Regions from separate parts of the Glutamicibacter arilaitensis Re117 genome, predicted to be linked through region 4. Evidence: riboswitches for the same ligand, from Rfam matches in the RefSeq annotation. Region 4 holds a riboswitch; each other region holds the start of a gene.
The links. Region 4 has a riboswitch for S-adenosylmethionine ahead of AARI_RS01695 (ABC transporter ATP-binding protein). Riboswitches for the same ligand answer to the same signal wherever they lie in the genome.

Region 1 (7,963 bases), 370 kb from region 4:
CGGGTGCCGACATGGCAGATTGCTTCGGTGTCCAAAATGCCTTCTTCAACAGCACGGCGGAACGGAGTGCCGTGCGTATATTCAGCGCCGAAGTAGGTATCCCACGTATCCAGGTGCGCATCGAAGTGCAGCATGGCAACTGGTGCTCCAGCGCGCTGCGAAGCGGCACGCAGCAAGGGCAGCGCGATGGTGTGGTCGCCACCAACGGTGACGAGGGTGGAGCCATCGCTGGTCAGTTCCAGTGCCTCGTGTTCAATGGTTTCAATGGCCTCATTGATATTGAACGGGTTAACCGCCATGTCCCCTGCGTCAGCCACCTGGCTCTGCGCAAACGGCGAGGTATCTGTCGCCGGGTTGTAGGGGCGGATCAGGCGCGAGGATTCACGTACGTGGTTGGCACCAAAGCGGGCACCGGGACGATAGGAAACACCGGTATCAAACGGCACTCCGACAATCTTGATGTCGGCTTTCTCCACTTGGTCCAGTCGTGGAAGCCGGGCATAGGTGCCGCCTCCTGCATAGCGCGGAATCATCGCAGCATTGATGGGCCCTAGACGACCATTTTCCTCGATACGGATTTCCTTCATCGCAACTTCCTCCCCAAGACACAACAGCACAAAAGCCAGAGTTGTCTAATACGAAACTTCAGTTTTCTATTATGCTATTTTGTCTGCTGGATCACGTCAAGATCAGGCTTCCTCCGCCACAAGAATCCAGGAGAAATGTAGAACGCCGCCACCCGGGATTGGGTGGCGGCGTTCGCTTCAACTATGTTCTTGGCGTTCAGCTGGCAGAACTACGATTCTGCTGGGCAAGCACTTCCAGCGCGTGGTGCCAAAGTCTTGGAGTTTTGACTATATTTCAGGCTATTTCGCCCAATGAAGATGATCAGCTCTCGTCAGAGTGCTTCTTGCTGGCTTTAACCAGCGCACGATCGACCTCATGGATACCTAGGCAAAAACCTGCGGACATGATCAGTGACTTGATAGTCAGTTCAGAAAGATCATCGGCTACGTACACCAGCTGAACTGGTCCAGCCAAGATCAGCAAGACCCCGGTCCACAACATATAGACCCACGAGGTATGCGCTTGGGCCATCAGTGGGAAGCGTGCGCGGCGGCGAATCGTGCGCACCCCGATGGTCACGATCACGATCGCCAGAATCGCAGCGCCGATGAAAAAGAAATTGCGCTGGGTGCGGATCCAGGTCAGGGTGGTGCCGACAAGGACACCGAAAAGTATCGAAGCCCACCAGCTGATGCTGCGCAATTGGTCATGCGTTGTGGTCGGTTCCCGTGTTTTCACACCTCTCCCATCACTTATCGATCCCAGCGCCCAAATCAACGCAATGCTTCTAGAATACGCGGTTTGCCGGCCCACCAGCCAACGCAAGGCTGCGCAGGGACTGTCCCACCTCCAGAACAGAAGCTGGAGACGGACAACTAGAGAATCAGCGTCCAGGTAACCACGGCGGTCTGGTCGGACTCGTTCTCCCAGCTGTGCGGCTCACGGCCGGGGAAAGTTATAGTGTCGCCAGCTTCGAGTTCCACTCGTTGATCAGGTAATACGAGCACGAACCTGCCGCCAATCACATGCAGCACTTCCAGCTCGCAATCCACCGAATACAGTTCCGCTTCGCCGGTGCCCTTCGGCGCGATCTCGGCACGGATCATCTGCACCCGCTTTTCGCTGCGAGGCGTAACCAGCTGCTCCGTGATGCCATCACCGCCGAGGGAAACGCGAGGAGCCTGCTCCAGTCGCACAAGTTTGGTTTCCGGAACTTCAAAGAGCGTACCGACTTCAATGCTCAGTACTTCGCACAGCCGCAAGAGGGTCGAGACCGACGGGCTGGTCAGGTCGCGCTCGACGCGTGAGAGGAAGCCCTTGGTCAGTCCCGAAAGCTCGGCGACTTGGTCAATGGTCATGCGCTGGGTTTGGCGCACCCCGCGCAGCCGCGCGCCAATATTGATCGCTGCACCGGTTGGTTCAACTGGCAAGGTTTTCATCGTTTGGCTCCATCGACGATTCTCATAGCGGCAAAGCCCAATCCATTTCGGTTTCAAGGCCTGCGGAGCAAGTTTACCAATGGTAAACACGCGGTGATCTCTATCGGCATTCATTCTGCCCCGTTCACCCCACCGAAGATGCCTAGGGAACTGCCTATGAGTCGTGAACAGCTCGATGGCCTGGTGTGCCGACTGCATCTGGTTCCAGCAGCGAAGCGGCAGTCATATTTCGCCCCATGACTTCTTCAAGTCCCCACCCCGGCAGTAGCATCAGAATTGTTGCTTCACGAGATGCGGCGCCAAGCTCCGACTGGCCGCACACCAACCCCAAGTTCATGGGTGGTTCGGATGAGGAAGCGGTCCGCGCATCAACAGTTGCACGGGCAAGAGCTCGCCAGAGAGATGCAGCCCCATGACGTATCCAATCCTGCCAATCATCGACCGCCAGACCGGACAGGTGCAGTTCAAAGCCGAAGGCCACTGGCATATCCGATATGTAGCGGATCCGCTGCGGCTTGAACGACTCCTTGCCCGGGGCGTGAGACGGCCGATCTTCGACCCGGAAACATCAAATTTGCTGCTCGTAGTGCCAGCAATCGCAGATCCTGCAGGCAAGAAATTTGCTTTTAGCCTTGCCAAATTCCCAAGCAACGGAGCCCTGACTAAACTGGGTAGCTGATCCGACCCACGGGTTTCATTGGGAAACTCCATGTACTAGGAGAGTCATCTTCACGATGTCACAGCACTCAGCAAGCGAACCAAGCAAAACTCAGATTAAGCGATGGCGGCAATACCTCGCCGACGAAATCGCCGAAGGGGCCATCTACCGTGCCCTCGCGGAGAAGAAAACCGGGCAGGAACGGCAGATCCTCTTAGGCCTGGCCGAAGCCGAAACACGCCACGAAGAACACTGGCGGACCAAGCTCGGCGGACACGTCAAAGACGTTCGTCCATCCTTGCGCCGCACCATGCTGCGTTTCCTGGCACTGCACTTGGGCTCGGTGTTCGTGCTGGCCATGGCCCAGCGCTCGGAAAGCAGCTCCCCCTACCGTGATGACAAGGATGCCACCGCACAGATGGCAGCCGACGAACAGGTCCACGAGGAAGTAGTCCGTGCGCTGGCTACCGCTGGCCGCGCACGTCTTTCAGGCAACTTCCGCGCCGCGGTCTTCGGTGCCAACGATGGGCTGGTTTCCAACCTGGCGCTGATCATGGGTATCGGCGCCACCGGTGTCTCGGCAACCTTCGTGCTGTTCTCCGGCGTTGCTGGTTTGCTGGCCGGTGCGCTGTCCATGGCCGCTGGCGAATACGTCTCAGTACGTTCCCAGCGCGAGCTGCTGACCGCTTCGCGCCCAACCCAGGTCACGCTCACTGCAGCCCCGAACCTGGACCTCGATGCCAACGAGCTGCTGCTGATCTACAAGGCCCGAGGAATGAGCGATGAGGATGCCGAGCACCGTGCGGCCGAACGCATGGGCATGTTCACCTGTGACTGCAATCCCGGCTTCTCGTTGAACCCAGAAGGCCGCAGCGCAGAACTTGAAAAAGAACATGAAGAGCTGGGATCGGCGACCGGAGCGGCCACTACCTCGTTCTTCCTTTTTGCGTCCGGCGCTATTGTGCCGATCCTGCCTTATATCTTCGGCCTATCCGGCCTGAGCGCAGTCATCATCTCCGTGGTGCTGGTTGGCATCGCCTTGATGATTACCGGCGGCATCGTCGGCTTGCTCTCCGGCGCGTCCCCATTCAAACGAGGCCTGCGCCAGCTGGCCATCGGCTGGGGAGCGGCTGCCGTCACCTATTGCTTGGGCCTGATCTTCGACGTCAGCGTCAGCTAGCGGCCCGACACCTTGCGCATGCCGGTACAGCTTCGCCTGTACCGGCATTTTCCATGCCTGATTCAGCTGCCCTGTGGATGCCGGGTGCGCCGGCGCAGCGTCGTCATGGATTCGATGAACGCCATGGCTTCTTCGGCCGTATCCACTAGCGCGATCTTCTGCTCCATGACCCGCTCCTTGGCCAGTGCTTGCAGCAACGGCCACGCCGGCAGGTCCTTGGTCCAGTAGTCCTTGCCAATGAGCACCATCGGCACCACTCGGGCCCCAGTGGCGTAATAGTTTTCGCAGGCGTCCTGGAAGATTTCCTGCACCGTGCCAGCGGCCCCCGGCAGGACAACCAGCCCTCCATTGGATTGCTCCAGCAAAATAGCTTCGCGAATGGAATTGGTGAAGAACTTGGCAATCCCGGTGGCGAACAGGTTCGGCGGCTCATGACCGTAAAACCAGGTCGGCACGCCAAGGGACTGGCGCTGGCTGGGGAAGCGTTCTTTGACCATCAACGCAGTTCTTGCCCAACCGGTACGCTGGTGGATCGCATCCGGCGCCTCGGCCAGCATCCGCAACGCCGTAGTGATGTCCTCTGGTTCATAGTCAGCCAACCACGCTCCAGCATTGGCCGCTTCCATTGCGCCAGGCCCACCGCCGGTAGCCACCGCATAGCCCGCCCGGGTAATCATCCGCCCCAGCTCTACAGCTCGCGCGTACTCGACAGTGCCGCGGTTCATCGCGTGGCCGCCCATCACCCCGATGATCGGAGTGTCCTGGAACATGCCTTCATACACCGCTGAGACCAGCGCCTGGCCAATATGGTGATCATGCAACGTCTTGGACAGCGCACTGTCATCGCTATTGCCGTTCACCGCGACATGCTGTTGCGAGTACGCGTAGATCTTCGCATCAGGCACATGTTCGTAGGTCTGGGTCCGAATTCCCGAGTACAGCTCATCGGCTGAATACAAATCCCGGGCACCAGTTTCAAAGGGCAGCTCGGACCCCGAACTCATGCATAGACCGCCGGTGGCTTGCACGATCTGCTGGCCTTGGGAGGAATATTGGCAATCAATGAACAGTGCTTCGGAAAGGTCCAGGGATTTGAGCACGGTATCCCGTTCGCGCAGATCAACGCGGTGCACGCGCCAATTTTTCCCGCGGGCGCGGTGAGATGCCAACGCCTCGGCTGCAAGCCGATCGAACTCAACGAGCGATGTTATGTTCACCGCTCGTGCTGGAAGGTAGGGCCACACTTGGGACATAGCTACACGCTACGTCACAGATAGTGATTATTCACAGAAAAGCTCTTCAACTTTCACCACGGCCCTGAACGTGAAACGATGAGAGGATGAGTGAATCTGTTCCACCAACCATTGATGCCCGCCATTTACTGGCTTTTCTGGGCAACGCGCCTTTCTTCTACGGAAAGACCCTGGCTGCAGAAGAAAATTCCGTGGTTGACGTGGAATTCGACGAAGACGCCCAACAAATCGAAGGTACCGTCACCGAGTCCGGTGAAGAGTACGCTCCGATGATTCAAGTGCGCTTGGACAACGAAGAGTGGAAGATCGATTCCTGCGAGTGCACCTGCGACGCGCCTGGCATCTGCTCGCATATCGCCGCACTGGCCATCATCTCCAACAAGATCGCTTCACAACCGCGAACTTTGCCGGCTCAGGAAGAAAAGCTGAACACCGTTTGGTCCCAACAAATAGATTCCTGGTTTGAAGAATCCGAACCTGGTCCTGCCGACGGGTTGCTCGGTTCCCAGCACGATGCTGTGGTGCCGATGGCCCTTCAGTTCCTGCTCTTTGATTCAAAGGACACCACCCAGCAGCAACAGTGGATGCCAACTGGCACCATCCCCCACCCGACCCGCAATAAGCGTTTCCGCTTGGGTGTTCGCCCGATGGTGCGCAATACCGAGGGCCGTTGGGTTCGCGGCCAGCTTCGCTGGACGACCTTAGGCTTCAAGACCTACGGCTGGAACTTGCTGCGTGCCCAGCACCACTGGTTTACCCGTTTTGCCTCGATGGCCCGCAGCGATACCCAGTTGCAGTTCAAAGTCGATGAAGACTGGCTGTTTTTGGATGAGTACGCCTCTGACCTGCTCTGGCCACTGCTCGAACAGGCCGATGAGCTGGGCATCCCGCTGATCACCACCCGCAATGAGCAGCGCGTGCGCATCGTTGATCCAGCCAGCTTCAGCATGCGTGCTTCGTTGAACGAACAGCACCTGCAGTTGGACGGAGTCCTGCACATTGCCAATCAGGATCTGGTCCTTGAACCTGAGGCTCCAAGCGGTGTCATTGCCGAGCATGGCTTCTACGCTCAGCTGGCCCAGCCTGATGAAATTTGGCTTGCACCAAGTCTCGAGCCGATCCCTGACGCGCATCGGCGTTGGTACGTTGACCGCAGGCCAGTTACCGTGCCAAAGTCTGAGATCAACAATTTCTTCGAGTCCTCCTACCCTCGTTTGGCTCGGCGTTTCGAGCTGAGAAGCACGAGCGAAGAGCTGGAGCTGCCGGTTCTGAACCCTCCGTACGTTCAGGTCACCGTGGCGTACAAGCGGGAGTTCAACGAGAAGGATGAACCTAACGACACCGCATCGGTCGACTTCGAGATCCGCTATCCGGGTATTCCCAGCGATCAAGAGGTATACGACTTCGAGGCCGAGGAACTGCTTCGAAGCGCTGTGCATGAAGTCTTCGAAGCTCATGAAGAAGGCGGCAATCCCAGCCTGTCGCCAAAGTTCTATGCCCGCGATGACACCATAGATTTCGTCACTGAAATCCTGCCCGAACTGGAACAGCTTCCAGGGATCAAGCTGCTTGAGAAGGGGTCGCGTCCAACTTTCCGCCAGCTGCGGGAGCTGCCCCAGCTGAAGATCAACGCCGTGAACCACGAACGCACCGACTGGCTGGATCTTGGCCTGTTGATCACCGTGGGCAACCATGAAGTTCCCTTTGCGCAGATTGTCGAGGCCATGAGCAATGGCCGGATGAAGCTTCGCTTGCCTGATAACACCTGGTTCTCATTGAATCACCCGATGTTCGCCAAGCTCAAAGCGCTAGTGGACGAAGCTCAGGCAATGAATGACAAGCCGAAGGAGGGAGACCTGAAGCTGACGGTCTTCCAGATCTCGTTGTTTGAAGAGCTTGATGAGATGGCCGAAGGCATCGATGGTGCCGATCTGTTTATCGCACGCATGCGCTCGCTGCTCAAAGTCGCCGAAGCGCACCATGCTGAAGTGCCCGATACGCTCAACGCCCAGTTGCGCCCTTATCAGGTTGAGGGATTCCATTGGCTCTCCCGTCTGTATGAAGGCGGTTTTGGCGGCATCCTCGCCGATGACATGGGCTTGGGTAAGACCTTGCAGACGATCGCCCTGATCCTGCATGCCCACAAGCTCTGGGCTGACCCGCAGGCCTGCGCCCAGCTGCCTGCGACGCAGCGCACCCAGTTGCCGTTCCTAGTGGTTGCCCCGAGCTCGGTTGTTTCCAACTGGGAAATGGAAATCAACAAGTTCGCACCGTCGCTGCGGGTTGTCAGCGTCGAAGGTACTTTGCCTTCAGCGCGAAAGCTGCAGGAGCTAGCCGAGAATTACGATGTCATTCTTACTACCTACACCCTGCTGCGCCTGAATGACGAGATTTACGAGGCGCAGCGCTTTGCCGGCTTGATCCTCGATGAGGCTCAGTTCGTCAAGAACAAGTCCACCAAGGCACACCGTACCGCTGTCAATTTGCAAACCAACTTCAAGCTGGCTGTCACCGGTACGCCGATGGAGAATAACCTCTCCGAGCTTGGTGCACTGCTCTCGCTTGTGGCACCAGCGTTGTTCTTGAACACCACACGTTTCAATCGCCAGTTCGCTCGACCAATCGAGGTCCTGGGCGACCGCGATGTCCTTGCCCTGCTGCAGCGTCGGATCAAGCCATTCATGCTTCGCCGCACCAAGGAATCTGTGGTCCTGGACCTTCCAGCCAAGCAGGAGCAGCAAGTACTGGTGCGCCTGTCCGAAGAGCATCAGCACGTCTACGACACGCATCTGAACCGTGAACGCCAGAAAATCTTGCACTTGGTTGAGGACTTGGATCGCAATCGATTCACTATTTTCCAGTCCTT
Region 2 (7,963 bases), 330 kb from region 4:
AATGTCCAGACCGTCGCAAGCTGGTGATTCACTGAAAGAAAGCGCAAATTAGTCTTAGGAAGAATCACAGGAAACGCTATGAACATGGACTTCACGGCAATCGATTTTGAAACCGCGAACGGCAAGCGTGCATCAGTTTGCGCCGTTGGTATGACCAAAGTTCGAAATGGAAAGATCATTGACCAGGCTTCCTGGCTAATCAAACCTCCTCATGGGTTCACAACCTTCGCAGATCGAAACATAGCGATACATAAAATCACAGAAGCAGACGTGGTCAACGCACCCTCATGGACCGAGTCAGCTGCCCGCATCCGTGATTTTGTCGGCAACGATATCGTTGTCGCCCACTATGCAACATTCGATAAGTCTGTGTGGCGTCAGGCCTGCGAATGGTCAGGCGTGGACTTCGGCGATTTCCACTGGCTTTGCTCTCGTGATTTAGCCAGAGCACATCTGGGTCTCCAGGATTGCAGCTTGCCGACCGTGGCAGATTCGCTAGGAATCAAAGGCCTGGATCATCACAACGCCGCATCTGACGCTTCTGTCTGCGCACAGATAGTCTTAGCCATCGCTCAACGAGCAGGTGTCTCCACATGGGTCGATCTTGACACAGTCACACCCCAGAAATCCGCCATATCGCGATCCGGTCGACCATACTCATCAGAACCTTCGATCAGAAAAAGCGACCTACCAGAACCTAATTTGAACGCAGATCCGGAACATGAACTATTTGGTCAAGGCCTTACCATTACAGGAGGCTTTGAACTACTTGGTCGGCGCGAGGCATTCCAATTGGCTGCCAGCTTTGGGGCAAGTGTCCAGTTGAGCACTACCCGCAAGACCACGATCCTAGTGATTTGCGATGAAAATCCGCACGCACCAGGCTTTGACCTGCGTCACGGCACGACTAAGGCCAGAAAAGCTCACGAATACATCACGGAGCGAGCACAACAGATCCGTATCATGAGCGAGACGGAATTCTACGTCGCTGTAGGAATGGCGCCCGCCTCAATGCTGGAAGCTAATCGCACTAAACCTCAGCGCACGTCGCCCTTGCTATCACAATTCATAGCACCTTCCCTAGAATCCGCAGAGATCAACTCCGTTGAGGCAGTCAGAGCCGAAGCTTCATCTACTACCCACGTCGCCGAACCAACAATCCCCAACGATCCGCTTCCAGCCTCTCAAAATGCAGACCTCCCATCACTACCGTCACACCCTTTCGACAACGCGCACCTTCCCGTCGCAACACACTCCAGAGTCAGCTCTTCGAGACCACCGCGCACCCCAAATTCGCGCCGCCAGACGATCCGCCGCATTACTTTTATGGTGACGGCGTGGATCCTCGCGATAGCCACAGGATTCTCGCTGCTATGTACCGCTGTCGGATACAGCTTTGACGCAGTTGCTGGGACAACTTTCCTCACCTTCTCAGTGCTGCTCGGGACAGGTTGTTTCTTTGCATTCCGAACCGCGAGAAAGAGATAGTCAACAGCGATCCGCATTACTCTTTACGCTGGTTTTCTATTTACTGAATCTTCGACGCAAAATATCTCTTCAAGGTTTTCCCCAAGTTTGAGCTACTAGTGACTGCGTATCTGGTTTCTGCTAATCACCTATCACGTGCAGGCTGAAGGCGGCGAGGAATCCCGTGGTGACCAGCAGTCCGGTGTAGTCGTGCTCCGCGGCATAGGCTTCGGGAATCATGGTGTCGGCAATCATCGTCAAGATGCCGCCGGCGGCCACGGCGGTGGCGAAAGCCAGAACCTCTCCGGGCATGGATTCGAGCAGCAGCGCGCCAAGGAACGCGGAGATGCCGCAGCAGATCGCGATCGATCCCCACAGGGCCGCCACCGAGGAGCCTTTGCGCCCCGCGTCTTTCATCTGCGCGGTGCTGGCTAGTCCTTCCGGGACGTTGGAAATGAAGATCGCGATGAGCATGGCCGGGTTGATCGCCGAGCTGGCCACCACGGTCAAGCCCAACGCTACCGATTCAGGAATCCCGTCAATCAGCGCACCGACAGCCAGATCGCTTCCAGCGGATTCATCAGCACCGCCCGTGCCCTTCTTTGCCCGGCGCCGCTTGGTCCGCCAGTCAAGGAGCCGGTTGGCCCCGAAGTACAGCAGGGCACCAGCGATGACTCCGATGAGCGTAGCGACCAGGCCACCGGTCGTGTAGGCCTCCAGCACCAGCTCGAAGGTCAACGCGCTGATTAGCACGCCTGCGCCGAAAGCCATGATGGCGCTGACCCAGATCTTGGGAATCTTCAGCCACCACGCCGCCGCCGAGCCCAGCAACAGGGCCGAGCCGGCCACCGTTCCCCACAGCAAAGCCTGCATAGAATCGAACATGGCACCCACTATAGCCAGCAATCAGCTGGCTATAGTGGGTGCCATGCAAGTCCTGACTGGGATTAACCCTCGTTGGACATGTTGTTGAAGCGCGAGTAGTGGCCCTGGAAGGCCACCGTAATGGTCTTAGTCGGACCTGCACGGTGCTTAGCGATAATTACGTCTGCTTCGCCCGGACGGTTTTCCTTGTCGTAGACGTCGTCGCGGTGCAGCAAGATCACCATGTCGGCGTCCTGCTCGATCGAGCCCGATTCACGAAGGTCCGAGATCATCGGCTTCTTATCAGTCCGCTGTTCCGAGCCACGGTTCAACTGCGAAAGTGCAATCAGCGGAACGTCGAGTTCCTTGGCCAGCAGCTTGAGGTTACGCGAGAATTCGGAAACTTCCTGCTGGCGTGATTCCACGCGCTTGCCCGAGCTCATCAGCTGCAAGTAGTCCAAGACAATCATGCGCAACTCATTGCGCTGCTTCAGGCGACGGCACTTGGCGCGGATTTCCATCATGGACATATTCGGAGAATCATCGATGAACAACGGGGCTTCGTTCAATCGACCCATCGTGGTGGCAATTTTGGTCCACTGGGCATCCTCGACAGAACCCTTGCGCAGATCTTGGAGCTGGATAGATGCTTCGGCGGAGAGCAAGCGCATCGCAATTTCATTGCGGCCCATTTCCAAGGAGAAGAAGACGGTAGCCATATTGTGCCTGATGGCAGCCGAACGGGCGAAGTCCAAGGCGAAGGTCGACTTGCCCACTGCAGGACGTGCGGCGATGATGATCATCTGGCCGCCCTTAAGTCCCTGGGTCAGTTCATCGAATTCGTAGAATCCGGTAGGTACGCCGGTAATGCCGTCACCAGCATTCGCCGCATTCTCAATTTCATCGACCGTATCTTCGATGATGTCCGAGAGGCGCACGTAGTCTTCACTGTTGCGGTTTTCGGCAACCTTGTAAACCTCTGCCTGGGCTTCGTTGACGATGGCGTCAACTTCACCATCTGGCGAATAACCCATCTGGACAATGCGGGTACCTGCGTCGACCAATCGGCGCAGCACAGCACGTTCACGCACGATTTCTGCGTAGTACCCTGCGTTGGCTGCAGTTGGAACCTGCTGGATGAGGTTATGCAGGTATGCTGCACCGCCAATGCGTGAAATCTCTCCGCGCTTGGTCAGCAAGTCGGCAACTGTCACCGCATCAGCTGGTTCGCCGCGACCATAGAGGTCAACAATCGCCTCATAGATGGATTCGTGGGCCGGGCGATAGAAGTCGGTGCCACGGATGGCTTCGACCACATCAGCAATGGCGTCCTTGGAGAGCATCATGCCGCCGAGGACCGACATTTCGGCCTCAACATCCTGTGGCGGCTTACGCCCTGCGTCGGATTCTCGTCCTTCATAAACCGGCTCAGCACTCATTGCAGACACTTCCATCCCTATTGACCCGCTGAGAAAAATTCTCCCTGCCTCATGGCAACGCTCCATCATGTCAGTCGACACGGACATTTGGATATTAAGCGCCTGTGGATATTTCTCTCCCAAAGCCAACAGTAGGGGTGTTATTAACAGGCGTAAACCTCATTATCCACAGAATATGTGGATAACCACGCTGTACCTGTGGACGTCCCTGTTCACTGTCTGGGGAGAACTCTGTGGATTACCCCACTTTGTACCTATCAAACTGGATGTGACTAGGCTTTTTCGGTTTACACACCTGTGGACAGAAAGTATATTCATTGAAGGTCACGGCATCACGCCCAGAGTTATCAACACCCAAAATCACCCAGTTTCCGGGGTTTTTCGCTCCTTGTGCACATTTCCCCACCCCCAGTCCACAGTTCTGTGGATATCCTTGTGGATACTCGAAGTTTCACAAAACCCTTAGTCATCCCGGATTAAATTCATCCGAATACGTCAAAACCGTGAATAGTCCACAATCGGCGGCCCTCGTACCCCAGGGTCCGGTGGATAACTTATTGTGCGTAACGGTGAGGCGAACAGGCGCGCGCTTAAAACAAACAGCGCCGACTGGATCAACTAAATGAACCAGCCGGCGCTGAAAGCTAAGAGGGTTTTATACCAGTTCAGGAACTGGCAGCGAGTGGAACTGCGAATCATGGAAGATCTGTGGCAGGTGCCCTGAGGTGCGATGCCCATGAACTTCCAAAAGAACTACCCAGTGATCGCCTGCTTCGACTTCGTTGTAGATTGAGGTCTCCAGCCAAAGCGTGGAATCGTCAACAAAGAGCGCACCCTGATCTGTGCCGGTGGTTTCGATACCGCGGAATCGATCGCCATTCTTCGAAGCAATCTGCGCGCAAACACCGTCATTGCGTTCACTGAGCACCGAGACACCAATGCGACCAGCGTCGCGCAGCTTGGGCCAGGTGTTCGAGGATTTCTGCACCGCGAACATTACCAATGCAGGTTCAAGGGAAACGCCAACGGTAAACGATGAAGCGACAATGCCGGTCTTCTCGCCGTCCAATTCAGCACAAAGGGCGGCTACGCCCGAGGGGTGCTGAGCGAATACCTTGCGTAGGGTCAACGGGTCAAGTTCAAGATTCAATGACATGGCTCGATTCCTTCGGTCTTGCCCACCGCGCAGTAGCTCGCAAGCTAAGGCTTCTTGTTACCCGAAGCCGCTTGAGCTGAAATCCCGCGCCGTGTGCGGTACTTGTTCCAGCACATTTGTGTGGAACCGAATCCTCACCTGGAGCACCCCACTACCGTTGAGAGGGTTGCCGATCAGCAAGCCAGGGCTTATAGCTGATGCTCTTGATTCTGATTAAAACGATATGGCCCATGACGAAGAAGCGTCAAACATTTCACTTCGCAAATCGCAATATTTAAAGAAATGTTCGATTCAACCCGTCACTAGCGCGCATTTGGCAGTCTTTTATTCGTTGAATGACGTTGTCGCTAGAACCTTCCGGCCGACGAGCGCAGCAAGGCCCCGCGACCGCCGAATCGGCATGAGATCAGCATTCTTCCGGAAACTAGAGCCCTGCCGCGAATTCCCTACCGCCCACCGTAATGAAACTTGGTTTCTCCGCATGACGCCGAGGTTCATGCCATTATTGGTCACAGAGTGCGTTGAGTCACACTCCTGCTTAATGTTGACCGTACCCGCGATGACGATTGAGGAATAGCCACACCATGGTAGAGATTCAGGCCAACCATTCAGAATTGACCCCACTGCGCTTCCTGGAACGCACCGCCGAGGTCTACCCGAATAAAAGCGCCGTCATCCATGGAACCCGCAGCTATTCCTATAACGAGTTCGAAGCACGAGTGCACCGCTTTGCCCAAGCGCTCAAAGCACGCATTGAGCCCGGTGACCGCGTCGCCGTACTGGCGCCGAACACTCCAGAGATGCTCATGGCGCACTACGCCGTGCCGCTGGCCGGTGGCGTGCTCATTGCCCTGAACACCCGGCTTTCGGCCCACGAACTGCAGTACATCGTTGATCATTCTGAGGCGAAGCTGATGCTCGCCGATACCGAACTGCTGGAAAACGCCGAGACCCTGCGCCGGGAGAACCCGACGCTGGATGCCCTCATCGAGATCACCGATGACCAATATGACGGAGCACGCCCAAACGTCCAGGTCGATGCCACCCTGGATGAGCTGCTGGCCGAAGCCTCCGATGAAAAGCTTCCCTACGCGATCGCTGACGAACGGGCTCCGATCACCCTGAACTACACCTCGGGCACCACCGGCAAGCCCAAGGGCGTGCTCTACTCGCACCGCGGCAGCTACCTGAACTCCTTGGGCGAAGCGCACCACCAGGGCTTCACCGCACAAACCCGCTACTTGTGGACTCTGCCGATGTTCCACTGCAATGGCTGGTGCACCCCGTGGGCGGTCACGGCGGCCGGTGGCACCCACCTGAGCCTGCGCGGGGTGCGAGAAGATGCTGTTTGGGATGCCATCGAGAATCTGGGGACCACCCACCTGTGCGGCGCCCCGACCGTCTGCTCCATCATCGCCGACTCCACCCGCGCCCACCAGCTCGATTCCCCGCTGCGCATCACCACCGCAGGCGCTCCCCCGTCACCGGCAATCATCTCCAAGCTGCAGAAGCTGGGCATCGAGGTCGTCCACGTCTATGGGCTCACCGAGGTCTACGGGCCGTACACGGTCTGCGAGTACCAGGATGAATGGGATGAGCTCGATGGCCCGGGCCGGGCCGCGAAACTGGCACGCCAAGGCGTTGGCATGATCACCGCCGAGTCCGCGCGCATTGTTGATGAGAACATGAACAATGTGCCGGCGGATGGGCAGACCATGGGTGAAATCGTGCTGCGCGGCAATAACGTCATGATCGGCTACTACCGCGACGAAGCGGCCACCGCCCAAGCTTTCCATGGCGGCTGGTTCCACACCGGCGACCTCGGCGTCATGCACCCGGACGGCTACATCCAGGTGCGCGACCGGGCCAAGGACATCATCATTTCCGGCGGCGAGAACATCTCCACCATCGAGGTGGAACAGGCCCTCGCGTCGCATCCAGAGGTGCTGGATCTTGCAGTCATCGGCGTCGCCGATGAGAAATGGGGTGAGCGTCCGGTGGCTTATGTCATCCGCGCCAGCGGATCCACCCTGGATGCCGAAACCCTGATCGGCTTCGCCCGCGAAAAGCTGGCCGGATTCAAGGTGCCGCGCACCATCGTCTTCCCGCAGGATCTGCCGCGCACCTCCACTGGTAAGGTGCAGAAGAATGTCCTGCGCGCCCAGGCGCTCGAAGACAGCACAACGAACTAGCCCGAGGACCAGTAATTGGATAAGCCAGCACCACGGATTCCCGACAAGACCAGCCGATTCAGCGCAAGCATCGGATTGGAATTCGATGAAATCACTGCCACTGAAGTACGTGCCCACGCGACGTTGGACGAGAACCACCACACCCCGTGGGGCGTGGTCCATGGCGGCGTGTACGCCTCGATGATCGAGAGCGCAGGGTCGGTTGGCGCCAGCTATGCGGTGGCCGAACGCGGGCAATTCGCCGTCGGAGTGCATAACGCAACCGATTTCCTGCGCCCATCCACCGGGGCGCGGGTCCAGGTGGTCGCCACCGCGCTGTTCCAAGGGCGCACCCAGCAGCTCTGGGAGGTCATCATCACCGATGAAGCCACCGGCAAGCAGCTCTCCCGTGGCCAACTGCGTACCCAGAATGTGGATCTGCCCAAGGGCTAAGGCATCCCTGCAGATGGGATTCGACTACGCGGCGTTCAAGGCACCAGTTCCGACACCACAAGGTTTAAGGAACGACGTAGAAGCCTGCCTCTGCACCTAGTTTCTCTTGCCGTAGCTTTCGAACGTTCAATCACACGTTAGGTTTACCCGTCAGCCCCTAAGTAGCAGCAACGGTGCCTCACGAAACCCAAACACCCAACAACGTATCGACGAAGGCGTGGCTTCGACACCTGGGTACACGACAAGAATGCCTTGGGTTTGCGAATAGAAACGGCGACGGACGCATGCCCGTTTGGGTTAATTAGGTGCGGTCCATGACATGGGATCGTTCAAACTGCAGTCGCCTTGGATCCATTTCGTCATTCGAACAATGGGAACTACGGTTCGCGAGGATGCTTGGCATGCTCTTGCGA
Region 3 (7,963 bases), 500 kb from region 4:
CTCGCGCGGGAAGATCGACCATCTGGAATCAGAGGCGGTGGTCTTCACCGACGGGTCGCGCGAGAAGATCGATGCGATCCTGTGGGCCACCGGTTTCCGCCATGCCCACCGGCATTTGCGCGACCTGAAGCTGCACACACCGCGGCCGGCGGCATCCTGCTGGAGGACGGGGTCGCGGCGGTAGAGGTGCCGGGGCTGTTCTTCGTCGGCTATGGCGCCTCGGCTTCGACGCTGGGTGCTACCCGGGCTGGGAGGAAGGCGGCGCTGGCGGCCGCGCGCTATGTGCAGCGGATGCCGGTGAGCGCAACGTAGCTCACGGAATTGGCAGAACATCGCTGGCGGGCGCTACCTTAGAATCCATGAACCAGTACATCGTCACCCTATCTTGCATCGACCGCCCTGGCATCGTCCACGCCATTTCCGGAGGTCTGCTGGGTGCCGGTTGCAATATCACCGAGTCCCAGCAGTTCCTCTCGCCGGAGACCGGCACCTTCTTCATGCGCATCGAGGTCGCCACCGAGCAGTCGCTGGCGCAGATCCGCGCGGGGCTCGCGCCCATCCGCGATGACTTCCACATGTCCCTCCGTGTGGACGATGGCGCCAAGCGCACCCGCACCATGATCATGTGTTCCAAGGCCGGGCATGCGCTCAATGACTTGTTGTTCGCCCAGCGTGCCGGCACCTTGGCCATCGATGTGCCGGTGATCGTCTCCAACCACCTGGATCTGAAGCCGATGGCCGACTTCTACGGGGTGGACTTCGTGCATCTGCCGGTGACCAAGGAGAACAAGTCCCAGGCCGAGGCTGAGCTGCTCAAGCTCGCCGAGGACTACGGCATCGAACTGGTGGTGCTTGCCCGCTACATGCAGATCCTTTCGGATTCGCTGTGCGAGCGCATGGAAGGCCGGGTCATCAACATCCACCACTCCTTCCTGCCCTCCTTCAAGGGCGCCAAGCCGTACCACCAGGCCTATGCACGCGGCGTGAAGCTGATCGGTGCCACCGCGCACTACGTCACCGCGGACCTCGACGAAGGTCCGATCATCGACCAGGAAGTCACCCACGTCTCGCACACTCGCACCGCCGAGCAGCTCGTTGAGCTAGGGCGCAGCGTGGAAGGCCGGACGCTGACCCGCGCCGTGCAGTGGCATGCTGAGCATCGCGTGATGCTCGACGGCCAGCGCACCATCGTCTTCTCGTAGGCATGGATTATGCAGCAATAGCCGTCGTCGCCCTGCTGATTGCCGCCTCGGCGTGCTGGCCTTTGCTCAGGGCATCTGGCAAGCGCCGCAAGGCCTTGAAGGCCCAGGCGCCGCAGCTGCCAGAGCACCATCGGCCGCGCTACCGGCAATCTCTCGCCGGAGATCCGCTGGCTTACCCTCTGGCCATGAGCAGCAGTTATGCGCTGTGCCGAGATTCGGACACCGCACGCTCGTTCTGGCGGGCGCAGCCGGACAGTGCGCTAGATGGTGCCCACGACGCGCATCGGACGCAGGTGTTCACCGGCGCCGAGGGCCTTTTGCGCAGGTGGCTTTCGCCGCACCGGTACCGGCTAGCCAGCTGCTGCTAGCAGCCGCGCAGGAACTGGGCCCGACTTTGCGAGCCGCCGAGGAGGACCTGGAATGGCAGCGCGCGCTACCGGCCGCGGCCCGCACGCGGACTTGAGATCTTCGGTAGCGAACTCGCCGTTGCAATGCTTGGCCATTACAGTAGGTGAAATGACGCACATCATTACCATTGACGGCGCGACCCCGAAGGTCGGCCAGGACGTTTTCGTAGCACCTACCGCCACCTTGAGCGGCGATGTCGAGCTGGCTGACCGTGCCAGCGCCTTCTATGGCGTCTCCGTGCGCGGCGATTCGGCGCCGATTCGTGTGGGTGAAGGCACCAACTTGCAGGACAACGTCGTGCTTCACGCCGATGAGGGTTTTCCTTGCACCCTGGGTGCGGGCATCTCGGTGGGCCACTCGGCCGTGGTGCACGGCGCCACCGTAGGTGACGGCTGCCTTGTGGGCATGAGCGCGACCATCATGAACGGCGCGGTGATCGGCGAGCAGTCGCTGGTTGCTGCAGGTGCACTGGTGCTGGAAGGCACCCAGGTTCCGCCGCGTTCCCTCGTTGCAGGTGTTCCGTCCAAGGTCCGCCGCGAACTGAGCGATGAAGAAGTCGCCGGGTTGAAGACCAACGCTGATCACTATCTCGTGCTGGCAGCCAAGCATCTGGAAGCCAACGCCTAGAGTTTGCGAGGTTCTGGAAGCGCACTGCTTCCAGGACCTTTCGCTTTAAGCATTGTGCGTGCTGCTCATGGCTGGGCGATTTCGACGTCCAGCAACCCAGCACGCCACTTCACCGTGGTCTCCTCCGCCAATGCTTCGGCCTCCAACCCTTCGGCCGGAGTCATGAAATAGGTGTTGATCCGCAAATTCTGCGCCGGATCCAACCCCGGCGGCAACAGCACCATCGGCCGGCTCCCAGGGATCTTCACCGCCTGGAACAACCCGCAATGCCTGGCCGTATGGTGAATCAAGCAATTCAACACCGCAGACTTGATATCAGTGCGCCCGCCCTTCTCCCACGGATCCAGATGATCCGTTTCGCACCTCTGCGCCGGCATGCTGCACCCGGGATCGGAACAGCCTCGATAGGCTGCCCGGAGTGCTCGGACTTGTGCCTTAGACCAAGTCAGCGAGGTTGATCTCGGCGCGTAGCTGAGCCTCGATATGCTCGATGAGCCGATTGAGAATTCCGATCATGATTCCACCCTTCCCCAACTACTATTCTCCAGGGAAGGGGCGCGCCGCCCGATCATCGCGGACCGAAATGATCAGGCGTTTTCTAGGGCCTTCTCGCGCACGACGGCGGGCTTGTGTACCGGCTGGGTCGCCCGGGCGGCGGCCAGGCCGCGTTCCAGATCAGCAATCAGGTCGTCGGCTTCCTCGATGCCCACCGAGAGGCGGACCAGGTTGGCCGGGATTTCCAGCGGGGTGCCGATCAGCGAAGCATGGGTCATTTCGCGCGGATAGCAGACCAGGGATTCCACCCCGCCCAGGGAGACCGAGAGCTGGAAGTACTCCATGGATTGGGCGAAGGCGCGGGCGGCGGCTTCATCAGAGAGCTGCAAGGAGAGGATCCCGCCAAAGCCGCGGCCGGCCGCGGACTGGGATTTGGCCAGCTCGTGGCCCGGATGGCGTTCCAGTCCCGGGTAGTAGACGCGGGTGACTTCGGGCTGGTCATCGAGCCAGCGGGCCAGGGTGGAGGCGGTAGCCCCGTGGCGTTCCATGCGCAGGCCCAGGGTCTTCAGCCCGCGGGCGGCCAGGTAGGAATCCTGCGGACCGGAGACCGCTCCCCCGGCGAACTGCTGGTAGCCCACGGCTTCGGCCAGGCTCTGCCCGCGGTGCAGGTGGTCGGCCACGATGACAGCGCCACCGAGCACATCGGAGTGCCCGCCGATGTACTTGGTGGTGGAATGGACCACCGCGTGGGCGCCGAAATCCAGCGGCCGCTGCAGGTACGGGGTGGCGAAGGTGTTGTCCACCACCAGCAGGGCGCCGTGCTCGGCCGCGATGGCTGCCCAGCCGGCCAGGTCGGCGATGCCCAGCAGCGGGTTGGACGGGGTCTCCACCCAGAGCAGCGCGGTGTTCGGGCGCACCGCGGCGCGCACCGCATCCAGGTTGGTGATGTCCACCGCGGAAGAGGTGATCCCCCATTTGCCGTGCAGCTTGGAGATCAGCCGGTTGGTGCCGCCGTAGCCGTCGGCGCCCAGGATGATGTGGTCGCCCGGTTCCAGCACTGCGCGCAGCAGTGCGTCTTCGGCGGCGATCCCCGAAGCGAAGGAGAAGCCGGCGGCGCCGCCTTCCAGCGCGGCGAGCTGGGATTCGAAGCCGTTGCGGGTCGGGTTGGAGCCGCGCGAGTACTCGTGCCCGGCGCGCAGCACGTTGATGCCGTCCTGGATGAAGGTGCTGGTCTGGTAGATCGGCGGGATCACCGCACCGGTGTGCGGATCCTTGTGCTGGCCGGCGTGCACGGCCAGGGTGTTGAAGCCGCTCATGCGAAACTCACTTCCTTGGTGCCGGCGGTGGCCTGGGTTGCGGCCAATGCAAGATCCAGCGATTGGGTGATATCTGCGAGCAGGTCGGCGGGGTCTTCCAATCCCACCGACAGGCGCAGGGTGGAGGTGTTCAGGCCGGCGTCGGCCAGCTGCTGCTCCGAGAGCCGGCAGTGCGTCATGGTCGCCGGGTGGGAGACCATGGTGCGGGTGTCCCCCACATTCGCGGCCAGGGAAATCAGCTTGAGCCCGTCGATCACCGGGGAAACCAGGGATGGGTGGGCCAGCTCGATGGCCAGCACGCAGCCGGTGCCCTTCGGCGCCAGCGCCCGGGCCAGCTCGTGGCTGGGGTGCTCGGGCAACGACGGGTGGTGGATGGCGGCAATGCCCGGATACTCGGCAAGCGCGTCGATCAGCCTGGTGACGCTGCGCTGCACGTGGGCGGCGCGCACCGGCAGGGTCTCGATGCCTGCCAGGATGCCCTGGGCGCTGGCCGGGGCCAGGGTCGGGCCCAGGTCGTGCAGGAACTTGGAGCGCACCAGCATCGCGTAGGCGGCCGGTCCGTGGCGCTCAAGCAGCGACGTGCCATTCAGCCGCACCCGCGGGGCGGCGATCTGCGGCCAGCGGGAGGAATCGGAGAAGTCGAAAGTTCCCGAATCCACCACTACCCCGCCGAGCACCGAGCCGTGCCCGGCCAATCCCTTGGTGGCCGAGTGCACCACGATATCCGCACCGAGTTCCAGCGGGCGCACATTCAGCGGCGTGGCCAGGGTGTTATCGACAACCACCGGGATGTTGCGCTCGTGCGCGATCGCCGCAATGGCCGGGATGTCGGCCACGGTGCACAGCGGGTTGGAGACCGACTCCAGGAAGAACGCCCGGGTGTCCGACTCAATGGCAGCGGCCCAAGCGGACGGATCGGCCTGGTCGACAAAGCTGACGCGGATCCCGAAGTCCGCGAAGGTGTCGGTGAACAGGTCCACGGTGCCGCCGTAGAGCGAGGAGGAGGCCACGATGTGCTTGGGTCCCTGGGTCAGGGCAAGCAGGGACAGGGCCACGGCGGCCTGCCCGGTGGCGGTGGCCACCGCGTGGGCCCCGCCTTCCAGGGCGGCCACGCGCTGTTCGAGAATCGAGACGGTGGGGTTGCCGGTGCGCGAGTAGGTGAAGCCGGCCTGGCGCAGGGCGAACTTCTCGATCGCTTCGGCATGCGATGCGAATTGGTAGGCCGCGGAATTGTGCAGTGGCGGCAGCATCGGGCGGAAGTCTCCGCTCGGGCGGTACCCTGCGTGCACCGCGTCGGTTTCCTGGCTCATGGCTCCTCCTCGTTTCTCTGCGAGGGAGTGCACCGATTGGCATCGTGCGGCGGCACGAAGCACAGTACGCAAAAACGCGTTCGGAACTGCTCCATCGTTCCTGGCATTAGCACCTTTCGGTTTCCCGATGGTTGCTGCGACGTCAACGAGCCAGATCTCTTAGTCGCTCTTGATGGTTTGTTGTTCCTCCATGGTTGGCCATGGGCCGCAAACGGTGCAAGCGTTATCGGGCGGCCGGCTTCATACAAGGCCGCCAGGCTTCATATGACTTCTCGTTGTCATGATGACGCGGTGACCGGCAGCACTTTATGACGCGAAGTTTTGAGATGAATCGGCGTGATGTAGAGGTTTTGCTGGAAGTTTGTGACGATGTGCCGGTGCTCGGTGACCGGGAGTTACGCCACTGGCGGCTCAGCCGAGCACTTCTACCCCGAAGCTGGCGACCACGGTGCGCACTTCTTGCAGGTAGCGCTGGGCCTGGTCGGTGAGCGGGATGGCGGCGTGGTCGATCCAGCCGATTTCGATGCGCTCCTCGATGGCCAGCGGGATGGCCACGATGGAGGGGGTCCAGCTCGTCGCTGATGATGCCGGTGGAGATCGTGTACCCGCCCAAGCCGATCATGAGGTTGAAGATGGTGGCGCGGTCCGAGACCTGGATTTCGCGCTGGCTGGAGCGCGTGGAGAGCACCTCTTCGGCGAAGTAGAACGAGTTGTTCGCCCCCTGGTCGAAGGTCAGCCGGGGCAGGTCTTCGAGGTCTTCGAGCGTGACCTGGGTACGGGTGGCCAGCGGGTTGCTGCGCGAGATGAAAATATGCGGATCGGCCAGGAACAGCGGGTGGAAGACCAGCCGGGATTCGCGCAGCAGCTTGTCGATGACCTTCCGGTTGAAGTCGTTGCGGTACAGGATCCCGATGTCGCTGCGCAGCGTGCGCACGTCCTCGATGATCTGCTCGGTGCGGGTCTCGCGCAGCGAAAACTGGTACTCCTCGGCCCCGCTGGCCTGCACCATCCGCACGAAGGCATCCACCGAAAAGGAGTAGTGCTGGGTCGAGACGCCCAGCAGCCGCCGGGCTGAGGGTCGGCCGAGATATCGATGTTCAAGAAGCTCCACCTGCTCGAGCACCTGCCGGGCGTAGCCCAGGAATTCTGCGCCTTCGGCGGTGAGTGTCACTCCCCTGGCCGAGCGCATCAGCAAGGTGCGCCCCACCCGTGATTCAAGTTCCTTCATCGCTGAGGACATGCTGGGCTGCGCGACGTAAATGAGGTCGGCGGCAGCCGAGATCGACCCCTCCGAGGCGACCGCCACGAAATAGCGAAGTTGCTGCAGCGTCAATCCATTTGTTCCCTGTACCATAGCCAGAGTCTATATGAATCCATAGTTATATCGAGTTACCCGATATCAAGAATCTCCCTGCATGATTGACGCATCGACTTCCCCTCGGCCTGCCCAGGCCTCCCAAATACAGATTGGCCATCATGGCAGACGCATTAAATTTCAGCATTAGCACCACCAGATTCGACGAGAATTACTCCCCTTCGACAAATTCGCGAACCACGACAAACTTCGCTAATTTGGCACGCGGAGAGCGCCGCGAAGAGAACCTGCGCAATGCCCTGACGATGATCAACCGCCGGTTCAATTCCTTGGCTCACTGGGACAATCCCCAGGGCGACCGTTATTCTCTGGAATTGGAAATCATTTCCGCAAATGTGCATTTTTCTGCCGATAATACCGACAAGCAATTTCCTCTTTTAGAAGTGCTTGAAACCACGATCGTGGATAAACTCACCGGCACTCGGTCCCAGGGCATGGTCGGCAATAATTTTTCTTCTTATGTCCGCGATTACGACTTCAGCGTTGTGCTTCCAGCCTCATGTAATGACAGCGGAGCTCCGGTGCTTCCAGAAGATTTTGGCGATCTCCACGGACAGCTCTTCCAACATTTTTTGAACTCACAGGCATACCGTGAACGTTTTGCCCAGCTGCCGGTGATCTGCATCAGCGTCTCGACTTCCAAGACCTATTTCCGCACCGGCAACAGCCATCCAGTGCTCGGTTTGGAATACCACCAGGACGAAAATTCATTGACCGATGCCTACTTCGGGAAAATGGGCTTGAGCGTCCGCTACTTCATGCCGCCGGGCGCTGTTGCGCCATTGGCTTTCTACTTCCGCGGCGACCTGCTCAATGACTACACGAACCTTCAGCTGATCAGCCTCATCAGCACCATGGAGACGTTCCAGAAGATCTACCGTCCGGAAATCTACAACGCCAATTCGGCAGCACCTTCCGTGTACCACCCGAGCCTGGGCGCCGAGGACTTCTCCCCCACCCGTGTCTTTTATGACCGCGAAGAACGAACTCAGTTGGGCAAGATCCAAGGCAAGTTCACCGAAGAGCACTTCATCATCCCGAATCGCCAACTGCTCGATCAGTGGTCCTCTTCCTACCCGACTCCTGTCGCCTAAGAATCCGAAAGATAACGTATGACTTCCCCGCTTATCCCCACGTCAATTGTCGGCAGCCTACCCAAGCCTTCCTGGCTTGCCGAGCCTGAAAAGCTCTGGTCCCCATGGAAGCTTGAAGGCGAGCAATTGCGCGAAG
Region 4 (7,963 bases):
GTGGACAGGCGGTGGCCGGAAATGTTGATCACGTCATCGGTGCGGCCCAGGATGTAGATGTCCCCGTCTTCATCGAAGCGGGCCCCGTCACCAGCCAGGAACCAGCCCTGCTGCACGTACTGTTCCCAGTAGCTGGTGTAGTAGCGCTGCGGATTGCCCCAGACGGTACGCGCCATCGACGGTCCGGTCTGGGTGATAACGATATTTCCCTGCTGGTTCGGTGCCACGCTGCGGCCCTCGGCATCGACAATGTCCACTGAAATTCCGGGCAGCGCCCGTGCGGCGCATCCTGGCTTGAAGTGGTCATCGGTGGGCAGCGGGGAGAGGATGGTTGCACCGGACTCGGATTGCCACCAGGTATCGACCATCGGCAGGCCCGCGGCGCTGTCCCGGCCGATCTGCTCGCGGAACCACTTCCAGGCTTCCGGATTCACCGCTTCGCCCACGGTGCCGCCGATCTTGATCGAAGACAGGTCGTACTTGGCCGGCAGGCCCTCGGGGAACCAGCCCATCAGCGAACGGACCAGGGTCGGTGCGGTGTAGTAGCTGGTGACCTTGTAGCGTTCGATGACTTCGAAGTGCCGGCCCGGATGCGGTGCGTTGGGCACGCCCTCGTAGATCACCTGGGTGACGCCGTTGGCCAGCGGCCCGTAGATCTCGTAGGTGTGCGCAGTGACCCAGGCCAGGTCCGCGGTGCACCAGTGCACGTCATCGGCCCGCTGGGATTCATCCGGGTTGGCGAACAGCAGGTTGTAGCTGGCGGCCGCCTGGGTCAGGTAACCACCGGTGGTGTGCACCAGGCCTTTTGGTTGGCCCGTAGTACCCGAGGTGTACATGATGAACAACGGGGTTTCCGAATCAAAAGCCTGCGCCTGATGCTGCGTGGATTGGGTGTCCACGACATCGTGCCACCACACATCGCGGCCTTCGGTCCACGGAATTTCATCGCCGGTGCGGCGGATGACCAGCACCTTTTCGATTTCATTCTCACCGGCAACCGCGGCGTCGGCATTGTCCTTGACCGGGACGGAGGTTCCGCGGCGGAACTGGCCATCGGTGGTGACCAGTACCTTGGCCTTGGTGTCTTCCACACGGAACTTCAGCGCCTCGGCCGAGAACCCGCCGAAGACCAGCGAGTGGATGGCGCCGATGCGGGCGCAGGCCAGGGTGATGACAATGGTTTCGATGAGCACCGGCAGGTAGATCACTACTCGGTCGCCCTTGACCACGCCCAGGGATTCCAAGGCGTTGGCGGCCTGCGAGATGCGTTCTTGCAGGTTCTTGTAGGTCACAGCCACGCGGTCGCCGGGCTCGCCTTCGAAGTACAGGGCTACCTTGTCGCCGTGGCCGGCGGCCACGTGGCGGTCCGCGCAGTTCACCGCGGCGTTCAGCTTTCCGCCCAGGTACCAGGAGATTTGCGGACCGCGTTGGGCTGCTGGATCTGCCGGGAGGATCTGGCTGGTGGTGTGCCAGGGGGTATCCCAGTCAAGGAGGTTTGCCGCTTCGTCCCAGAATTCCTGGCGGGCTGCCTCGGATGCGGCTGCTGAGGTGTGTGCCAATTCGGTGGTCATTGCAAAGTTTCCTTGGGTTGGGTGCGGAAGGTTGTGTGATTTCGGCCGATGCTGCAGGTGGCTTTTAGGTCCAGCGCTTGATGGCCCAGCGTTCAGCCACGGAGAGCAGGGCATCGGTGATCTTGCCGAAGATAGCCAGCAGGACGATGGTCATGATCAGGCGATCCAAGCGGCCATTGTTCTGCGAATCGGTGAGCAAGAAGCCCAGGCCCATGGAGGCGCCGAGAAGTTCGGCGGCTACGAGGAAGAGCCACGCTTGGGCCAATGCCAGGCGCAGTCCGGAGAATATGGCCGGAACCACTGCTGGAAGCTGCACGGTGCGCAGCAGCTTCAGGCCCTTGAGGCCGAAGGAACGGGCGGCTTCAACGAGCTGGGCATCGACATGGCGCAAGGCCAAAGCGACGGTGGTGAAGACCGGGAAGAACGCGCCGATGATCACCAGAGTGACCTTCGAGTCTTCTCCGTATTTCATCCACAAAACCAGCAGCGGGACCCACGCTAGGGAAGGGACCGCGCGCAGCGCACTGATGCTCAGGCCCAAGAATGCGTCGGCCAGCTTGGACAAGCCGACCAGGGCGCCGAAGGCCAGGCCCAGCAGCGAGCCGAAGAAGAAACCGAGCAGGACGCGCTGGGTCGAGATACCGATATGCGGGCCGAGCTCGCCATCTTGGAAAAGCTCAACGGCTGCAGCCGCAACAGAGCCGGGCGTAGGCAGGGTCCACGGGGCAACGATTTCGGTGACGGTCACGTATTGCCACACGGCCAGTGTGAGAATCGGAAGAACCGATGCGAGCAACCACTTCGGTGCGCGCAAGATGGTGGCCGCGATTTCTGATTTCTGTCTGCCCGCGGGCTGGGCCTTGCGGGTTTGAGGCACGGTTGGAGTACTCATCGCTGATTATTCTCCGGAAATCTTTGTTGCATCGGCCTGGGTGGCGAACTGGTCATCGACCAGGGTCGCCAGAGCTTCATCGACCGATTCCTGCTTGGAGACATCGCCGCTGGCTACCAGGGTCGGGCCGATGTTGAGCAGCACGCTGGTGTACTTTTCGCTAGGTGCTGCCGGAACATCGAGGTTGGAGCGTTCTTCGATCACCGTGGTGGCAACCTCAGGCCCCAGGCCGGCCACGTCTGCGAGGATCTCGGCGGTCTCTTCAGGGTTCTCGGTAGCCCAGGCACGCGCCTTTTCGTAGGAGTCGACCACCAGCTGCGCCAGTTCCGGGCTTTCTTCGATGAAGTCTTCGCGGGCATTCAGCGCACCGTAGGTGTTGAAATCAAGGTTGCGGTATACCAGCGAGGCGCCGTCTTCTTCGGCGGCGGCCATGATCGGATCCAAGCCGCTCCAAGCATCAACCGAACCATTGGCCAATGCGGTACGCCCGTCGGCATGCTGCAGGTTCTGCAGCTTGATGTCGTCTTCGCTGAGCCCGGCTTCTTCCAAGCTCTGCAGCAGGAAGAAGTACGGGTCGGTGCCCTTGGTGGCTGCGACGGTCTTGCCCTTCAGATCCTTCACGGAGCTGATCTTCGAATCCTTGCCGATCACCAGCGCGGCCCATTCAGGCTGCGAGTACAACGCGATGGTCTTGATCGGCGAACCGTTGGAGCGGGCCAGCAATGCGGCCGAACCTGCGGTGGAGCCCACGTCGATTGCGTCAGCTCGCAGCGCTTCGTTGGCCTTGTTGGAACCAGCGGACTGGATCCATTCAACGCTGACGCCGGATTCCTTAGCAGCTTCGTCCAGCCAGCCCTTCTCCTTGAGCACCAGGCTCAGTGGATTGTAGGTAGCGAAATCGATGGACAGCGTCTTGTCCGCGTTGGCGGCCGTAGCGTTTTCGCCGGCGCAACCGGCAAGCGCCGAGGTGCCAAGCAGCAGGGCGGCGGCGGACAATGCGGTACGGCGGGTGAAGCGGTTCGAAAGCATAGAAAATCCTAATAATGTGCGTGCAAGTGAGGTGGAAACTAGCCACTTGGGATGAAAACTCCAAGGCGCCGTGAGGCGCATGGGGCTAGTGATTGGTGGGATCGACGCCCAGCAGGCGCAACAGATGTGCGCGGTGTGCGGCAAACTGGCTGTCGGTGTGCCGACGCGGTTGAGCGGCGTGCAAGGACAGGTCCTCGATGACGCTTGCGGCGCCGGTGGTGCCGGCGCGGCCCAGGACAATGACCCGATCAGCGAGCGTCAAGGCTTCATCCACATCGTGGGTCACCATCAAAACGGTGGTGGGGAACGACTTGTGGATGGACAGCAGCAGGTCTTGCATCTTCAAGCGGGTCAGTGCGTCCAGTGCGCCGAAGGGTTCGTCTAGGAGCAGCACTCCTGGGCGGCGGGCCAATGCGCGGGCCAGCGATACCCGCTGGGCCATGCCGCCGGAAATTTCCCGTGGGCGCAGGTGCGCTGCGTGGCTCAATCCGGTGAGCTCGATCAGTTCATCGATGAGCGTCTCGCCGGCGGACTTTTCAGTGCCTGGTGCCAGCCCGAGGGCAATGTTTTCGCGAACCGATCGCCATGGCAGCAATCGCGGTTCTTGGAAAGCGACGGCGCACAGATCGTTGATGCCGTTCACATCGTGGTTGCCCGTGCGGATGGAACCGGTCGACGGGTGGTCCAGGCCGGATACCGAACGCAGCAGGGTGGACTTGCCGCAGCCGCTGGCACCGAGGATCGCGACGACCTGGCCCGCGGTTATCTGCAAGTTGATAGCCGCTAGTACGGTGCGGCTTTCCTTCTTGGTAGTAAAGGTGCGTGAGACGTCGGTGAAGCTGACATCCAATGCACCAGAAGAGGCGGCGCTTGTCCCCGTTGGGGGCGCTGCGTAAGTAAGAGCCATGATTCATCTCCATCGTTCCTGGCGGTAGCACCGGCCTGCGGAGGGTAGTCCGTAGGTGGTTGCTGCGGCGTCGTAGAGCCAGATCTCTCGGCCGCTCGGGATGGTTACTCATCCATTACAGGCATTCGAACGAATTGAACGCAAATCTTGCGTAACATGAAAAATATTCGATAACTACGTCACATGTGGAGGATATTTCGTTATTTATTTCATTAGATGCGTGTTTGGGCGACATTCGCCAATTCTGTGCAAGTCATCTTCGGTCTCACCGGCAATAGGTCGCGCAAGTGCCGTCCAACCCCGTGCGCATCGCGAGACGAAATGTGACTTCGGGGCTTGGAATCGCACGATTGTTACGGCTACAAATGGATACGACCCATCCAGAGCGGCTGAGAGATCTGGCTCGAAGACGCCGCAGCAACCACCCCAAGCGCGGGACGGTGCTACCGCCAGGACCGATGGAAAGAATTGAGAATTTTGATGCCTATTGGCCATTCGCCCAATGCCGACGGACTGGACTTCAACCAGCTCAGTGATCCTTCGCAGGCCACCGCGCTGGAACTGGACAATTTCGAAGAACAGCTTCCGACAAGGCAATTGCTGAAAATTACGCCGGGACCTAGCGCGGATGAGCAGTACGACCGGCTCGCTGGAATTTTCCGTCCGGTGTTCTCCCAGATCGCTGCGAACGCCAAAGACCGCGACCTGAACCGGGTGCTTCCCTTCGAACAGGTGGGATTGCTCAATCGCGAACGCTTCGGCGCGCTGCGACTTCCTGTGGCAGACGGAGGCTACGGGGCCCGGCTGTCAGATGTATTCCGTTTGCTCATCGAGCTGTCCGAGGCGGACTCCCACGTCGGACAGCTGTGGCGTGCGCACATCGCCTTCGTGGAAAACGTGTTGGCGCTGGATGACGAGGCGCTGCGCACGAAATGGATCGCGCGCATTGCCGCCGGCCAGATCATCGGCAACGCCTATACCGAACGCGGGGGCAATGCCCTGGGCACCTTGAACACCGCAGCCAGCCTCGTGGATGGCCGCTGGGTCGTCGACGGCGAGAAGTACTACTGCACGGGCACCATCTTTGCCGACTGGACCACCGTTGCCGTGTCCCACCCGGAACTGGCCGGACGCCAGATTGCGGTAGTCTCCACCCAGCGAAGCGGCGTGAAGATCCTTGATGACTGGGATGGCTTCGGCCAGGGGCTGACCGGAACCGGGACCACCGAGTTCCGCCAGGTCCCGGTGGATTGCTTCATGCCGCAGCAGACCAATGACTCCGAAGCTGCCATCTTCCAGCTGGTTCTCATGGCGGTGCAGGCGGGCATCGCCCGCGCGGCACTGAACGACCTGCGCCGTGCGGTGCAGTCGCGAACCCGCATCTTCACCACCGGTACCGGTGTCCCTGTTTACCAGGAACCCCAGGTGCTGCAGCTGGTGGGCGAAGTATCAGCGGAATCCTTCGCTGCTGACTCCGTAGTCATCGGAGCGGTGCTTGAAGTCGAAGCGGCTCTGGGCGATCCGGGGTTGAACGATGAAGAGCGCTATGCGGTCTGCGAGCTTGCCGCCAACCGCGCGCAAACCGTGGTCCAGCCGTTGGCTATCGGAGTGACCAGCAAGATTTTCGACGGGCTTGGAGCTTCGTCGACCAGAAGCGGCTGCAATCTGGACCGGCACTGGCGCAACGCGCGGACCATTGCCACGCATAACCCGGCGATCTACAAGGCACGCATCGTCGGGGACTACGAGATCAACGGGGTCCAGCCGCAGCGCCTGTCAGTTACCGGCGAAGACTCGACCCATCGGGCCTAGGGCCTGGCACAGACCAGCAACAATTCACTTAACCGATTTACGGGGGCACAACAATGAGCGAGAACAAGCGCGAGATCCTATTCAACGCATTCGATATGAACTGCGTGGTCCACCAGTCACCGGGCTTGTGGCGCCACCCGGATGACAAGGCATCGACCTACAACACCCTGGGCTACTGGACCCACCTGGCCAAGGTGCTGGAAAAGGGCAAGTTCCACGGGCTGTTCCTGGCAGATGTGCTGGGTACCTACGACGTCTACAAGGGCACCAATGTGACCCCGCTGAGCTCCGGCGCCCAGGCACCGGTCAACGACCCGATGATGCTGGTCTCGGCTATGGCCGCCGTGACCGAGAATCTGGGCTTCGGCGTCACTGCCGGCACCGCCTATGAGCACCCGTACGCCTTCGCCCGCCGCCTGGCCACCTTGGACCACCTGACCAATGGACGGGTGGGCTGGAACGTGGTTACCGGCTACCTGCCATCGGCCGCCCGCAACATGGGCCAGGAAGACCAGATGGAGCACGACGAGCGCTACAACCACGCCGATGAGTACCTCGAAGTGGTCTACAAGCTGCTCGAAGGCTCGTGGGAAGACGACGCGGTGCAAAACGACAAGGAAACCGGGATCTACACCGACCCGGGCAAGGTGCACCCGATCAACCACGAAGGCAAGTACTTCAAGGTTCCGGGCATCGCCATCACCGAGCCTTCCACCCAGCGCACCCCGGTGATCTACCAGGCCGGCGCTTCCAAGCGCGGCACCGAATTCGCGGCGTCGAACGCCGAGGCGATCTTCGTGAATTGCCCTACCCGCGACCTGCTCAAGGAAGCGGTTGCCAAGATCCGCGACGCCGCTGAGGCCGCGGGCCGTGGCCGCTACGACATCAAGGTCTTCGCCATGCAGACCATCATCACCGGCGAAACTTCCGAACTTGCCCAGGCGAAATTCGAAGACTACGCCTCCTACGTGGATATCGAAGGTTCGCTGGCACTGCTTTCGGGCTGGACCGGCATCGACATGTCCGTCTACGGGCCAGACGATGTCATCGGTGACGACGTGAAGTCCAACGCCATCCAGTCCTCGGTGGAAACCTTCAAGAAGGCCAGTGGCGATACCGGAAAGCCATGGACCATCCGCCAGCTGGCCGAATGGATCGGCGTCGGCGGATTCGGTCCGGTCTCCGTGGGCTCGGGCGCCGAGGTAGCCGAAAAGCTCATCGACTGGGTGGAGCACACCGACGTTGACGGCTTCAACCTGGCCTATGCCGTCACCCCGGGCACCTTCGAGGACGTCGTGGAGTACGTGGTTCCCGAACTACAGGCCCGCGGGGTCTACAAGACCGACTACGCCGAGGGCTCGCTGCGCAACAAGCTGTTCGGCGAGGGCGATCGCGTGAAGGACACGCACCGCGCCGCGAAGTACAAGGTGGCCAACCGCTTGGCTCCTCAGGCGTAGAAACCTAGCCAAAGAGCACACGGCGGCCTTGGGCAACGCGTTAGATGTTGCCCAAGGCCGCCGTGTGAGTATCTGGCTAGTCGATCGGTTCCAGCACCATCGCTGAACCGCCACCGCGCCGCGAAGGCTCGGCTGCGGCTGTGAGCGTGCCATCGGCAGCGATTTCTACCGCTTCAACCGCACCGATTTCCGCCTGCGGGGTGAAGGAATCCCCGGCCGCAGTGAGCTTGTGGCCAAAGGCTTCCAGAGCTGCGCCGTGCGCGTCGATGAACTCCGGTTCCGCCGTAACAGCTGC

Region 1: linked by a shared signal. The riboswitch ahead of AARI_RS03410 (hypothetical protein) and the one ahead of AARI_RS01695 (ABC transporter ATP-binding protein) in region 4 are both predicted to bind S-adenosylmethionine.
Region 2: linked by a shared signal. The riboswitch ahead of AARI_RS18060 (flavin reductase family protein) and the one ahead of AARI_RS01695 (ABC transporter ATP-binding protein) in region 4 are both predicted to bind S-adenosylmethionine.
Region 3: linked by a shared signal. The riboswitch ahead of AARI_RS04000 (O-acetylhomoserine aminocarboxypropyltransferase/cysteine synthase family protein) and the one ahead of AARI_RS01695 (ABC transporter ATP-binding protein) in region 4 are both predicted to bind S-adenosylmethionine.

The regions. Positions count from the first base shown of each region.
Region 1 covers NC_014550.1:637,676-645,638, reverse strand. Annotated here, with positions in the region: gene speB (agmatinase) at 1-587, opposite strand, end outside; gene AARI_RS03420 (hypothetical protein) at 889-1,305, opposite strand; gene AARI_RS03415 (cupin domain-containing protein) at 1,443-2,006, opposite strand; SAM riboswitch class IV at 2,289-2,402, shown strand; gene AARI_RS03410 (hypothetical protein) at 2,419-2,685, shown strand; gene AARI_RS03405 (VIT1/CCC1 transporter family protein) at 2,741-3,844, shown strand; gene AARI_RS03400 (LOG family protein) at 3,907-4,977, opposite strand; gene AARI_RS03395 (DEAD/DEAH box helicase) at 5,184-7,963, shown strand, end outside.
Region 2 covers NC_014550.1:3,800,087-3,808,049, forward strand. Annotated here, with positions in the region: gene AARI_RS19475 (exonuclease domain-containing protein) at 79-1,488, shown strand; gene AARI_RS18050 (ZIP family metal transporter) at 1,609-2,352, opposite strand; gene dnaB (replicative DNA helicase) at 2,415-3,770, opposite strand; gene AARI_RS18060 (flavin reductase family protein) at 4,426-4,926, opposite strand; SAM riboswitch class IV at 5,020-5,135, opposite strand; gene AARI_RS18065 (long-chain-fatty-acid--CoA ligase) at 5,511-7,118, shown strand; gene AARI_RS18070 (PaaI family thioesterase) at 7,134-7,550, shown strand.
Region 3 covers NC_014550.1:770,690-778,652, reverse strand. Annotated here, with positions in the region: gene AARI_RS04025 (flavin-containing monooxygenase) at 1-184, shown strand, start outside; gene purU (formyltetrahydrofolate deformylase) at 360-1,202, shown strand; gene AARI_RS04015 (hypothetical protein) at 1,205-1,570, shown strand; gene AARI_RS04010 (gamma carbonic anhydrase family protein) at 1,719-2,237, shown strand; gene AARI_RS19575 (hypothetical protein) at 2,303-2,614, opposite strand; gene AARI_RS04005 (cystathionine gamma-synthase) at 2,825-4,048, opposite strand; gene AARI_RS04000 (O-acetylhomoserine aminocarboxypropyltransferase/cysteine synthase family protein) at 4,045-5,358, opposite strand; SAM riboswitch class I at 5,447-5,537, opposite strand; partial or broken gene AARI_RS03995 (LysR family transcriptional regulator) at 5,770-6,712, opposite strand; gene AARI_RS03990 (DUF1852 domain-containing protein) at 6,835-7,827, shown strand; gene AARI_RS03985 (methionine synthase) at 7,846-7,963, shown strand, end outside.
Region 4 covers NC_014550.1:268,118-276,080, forward strand. Annotated here, with positions in the region: gene acs (acetate--CoA ligase) at 1-1,685, opposite strand, end outside; gene AARI_RS01685 (ABC transporter permease) at 1,636-2,463, opposite strand; gene AARI_RS01690 (aliphatic sulfonate ABC transporter substrate-binding protein) at 2,470-3,492, opposite strand; gene AARI_RS01695 (ABC transporter ATP-binding protein) at 3,578-4,399, opposite strand; SAM riboswitch class I at 4,406-4,506, opposite strand; SAM riboswitch class I at 4,773-4,864, shown strand; gene AARI_RS01700 (acyl-CoA dehydrogenase family protein) at 4,880-6,211, shown strand; gene AARI_RS01705 (LLM class flavin-dependent oxidoreductase) at 6,265-7,668, shown strand; gene ggt (gamma-glutamyltransferase) at 7,745-7,963, opposite strand, start outside.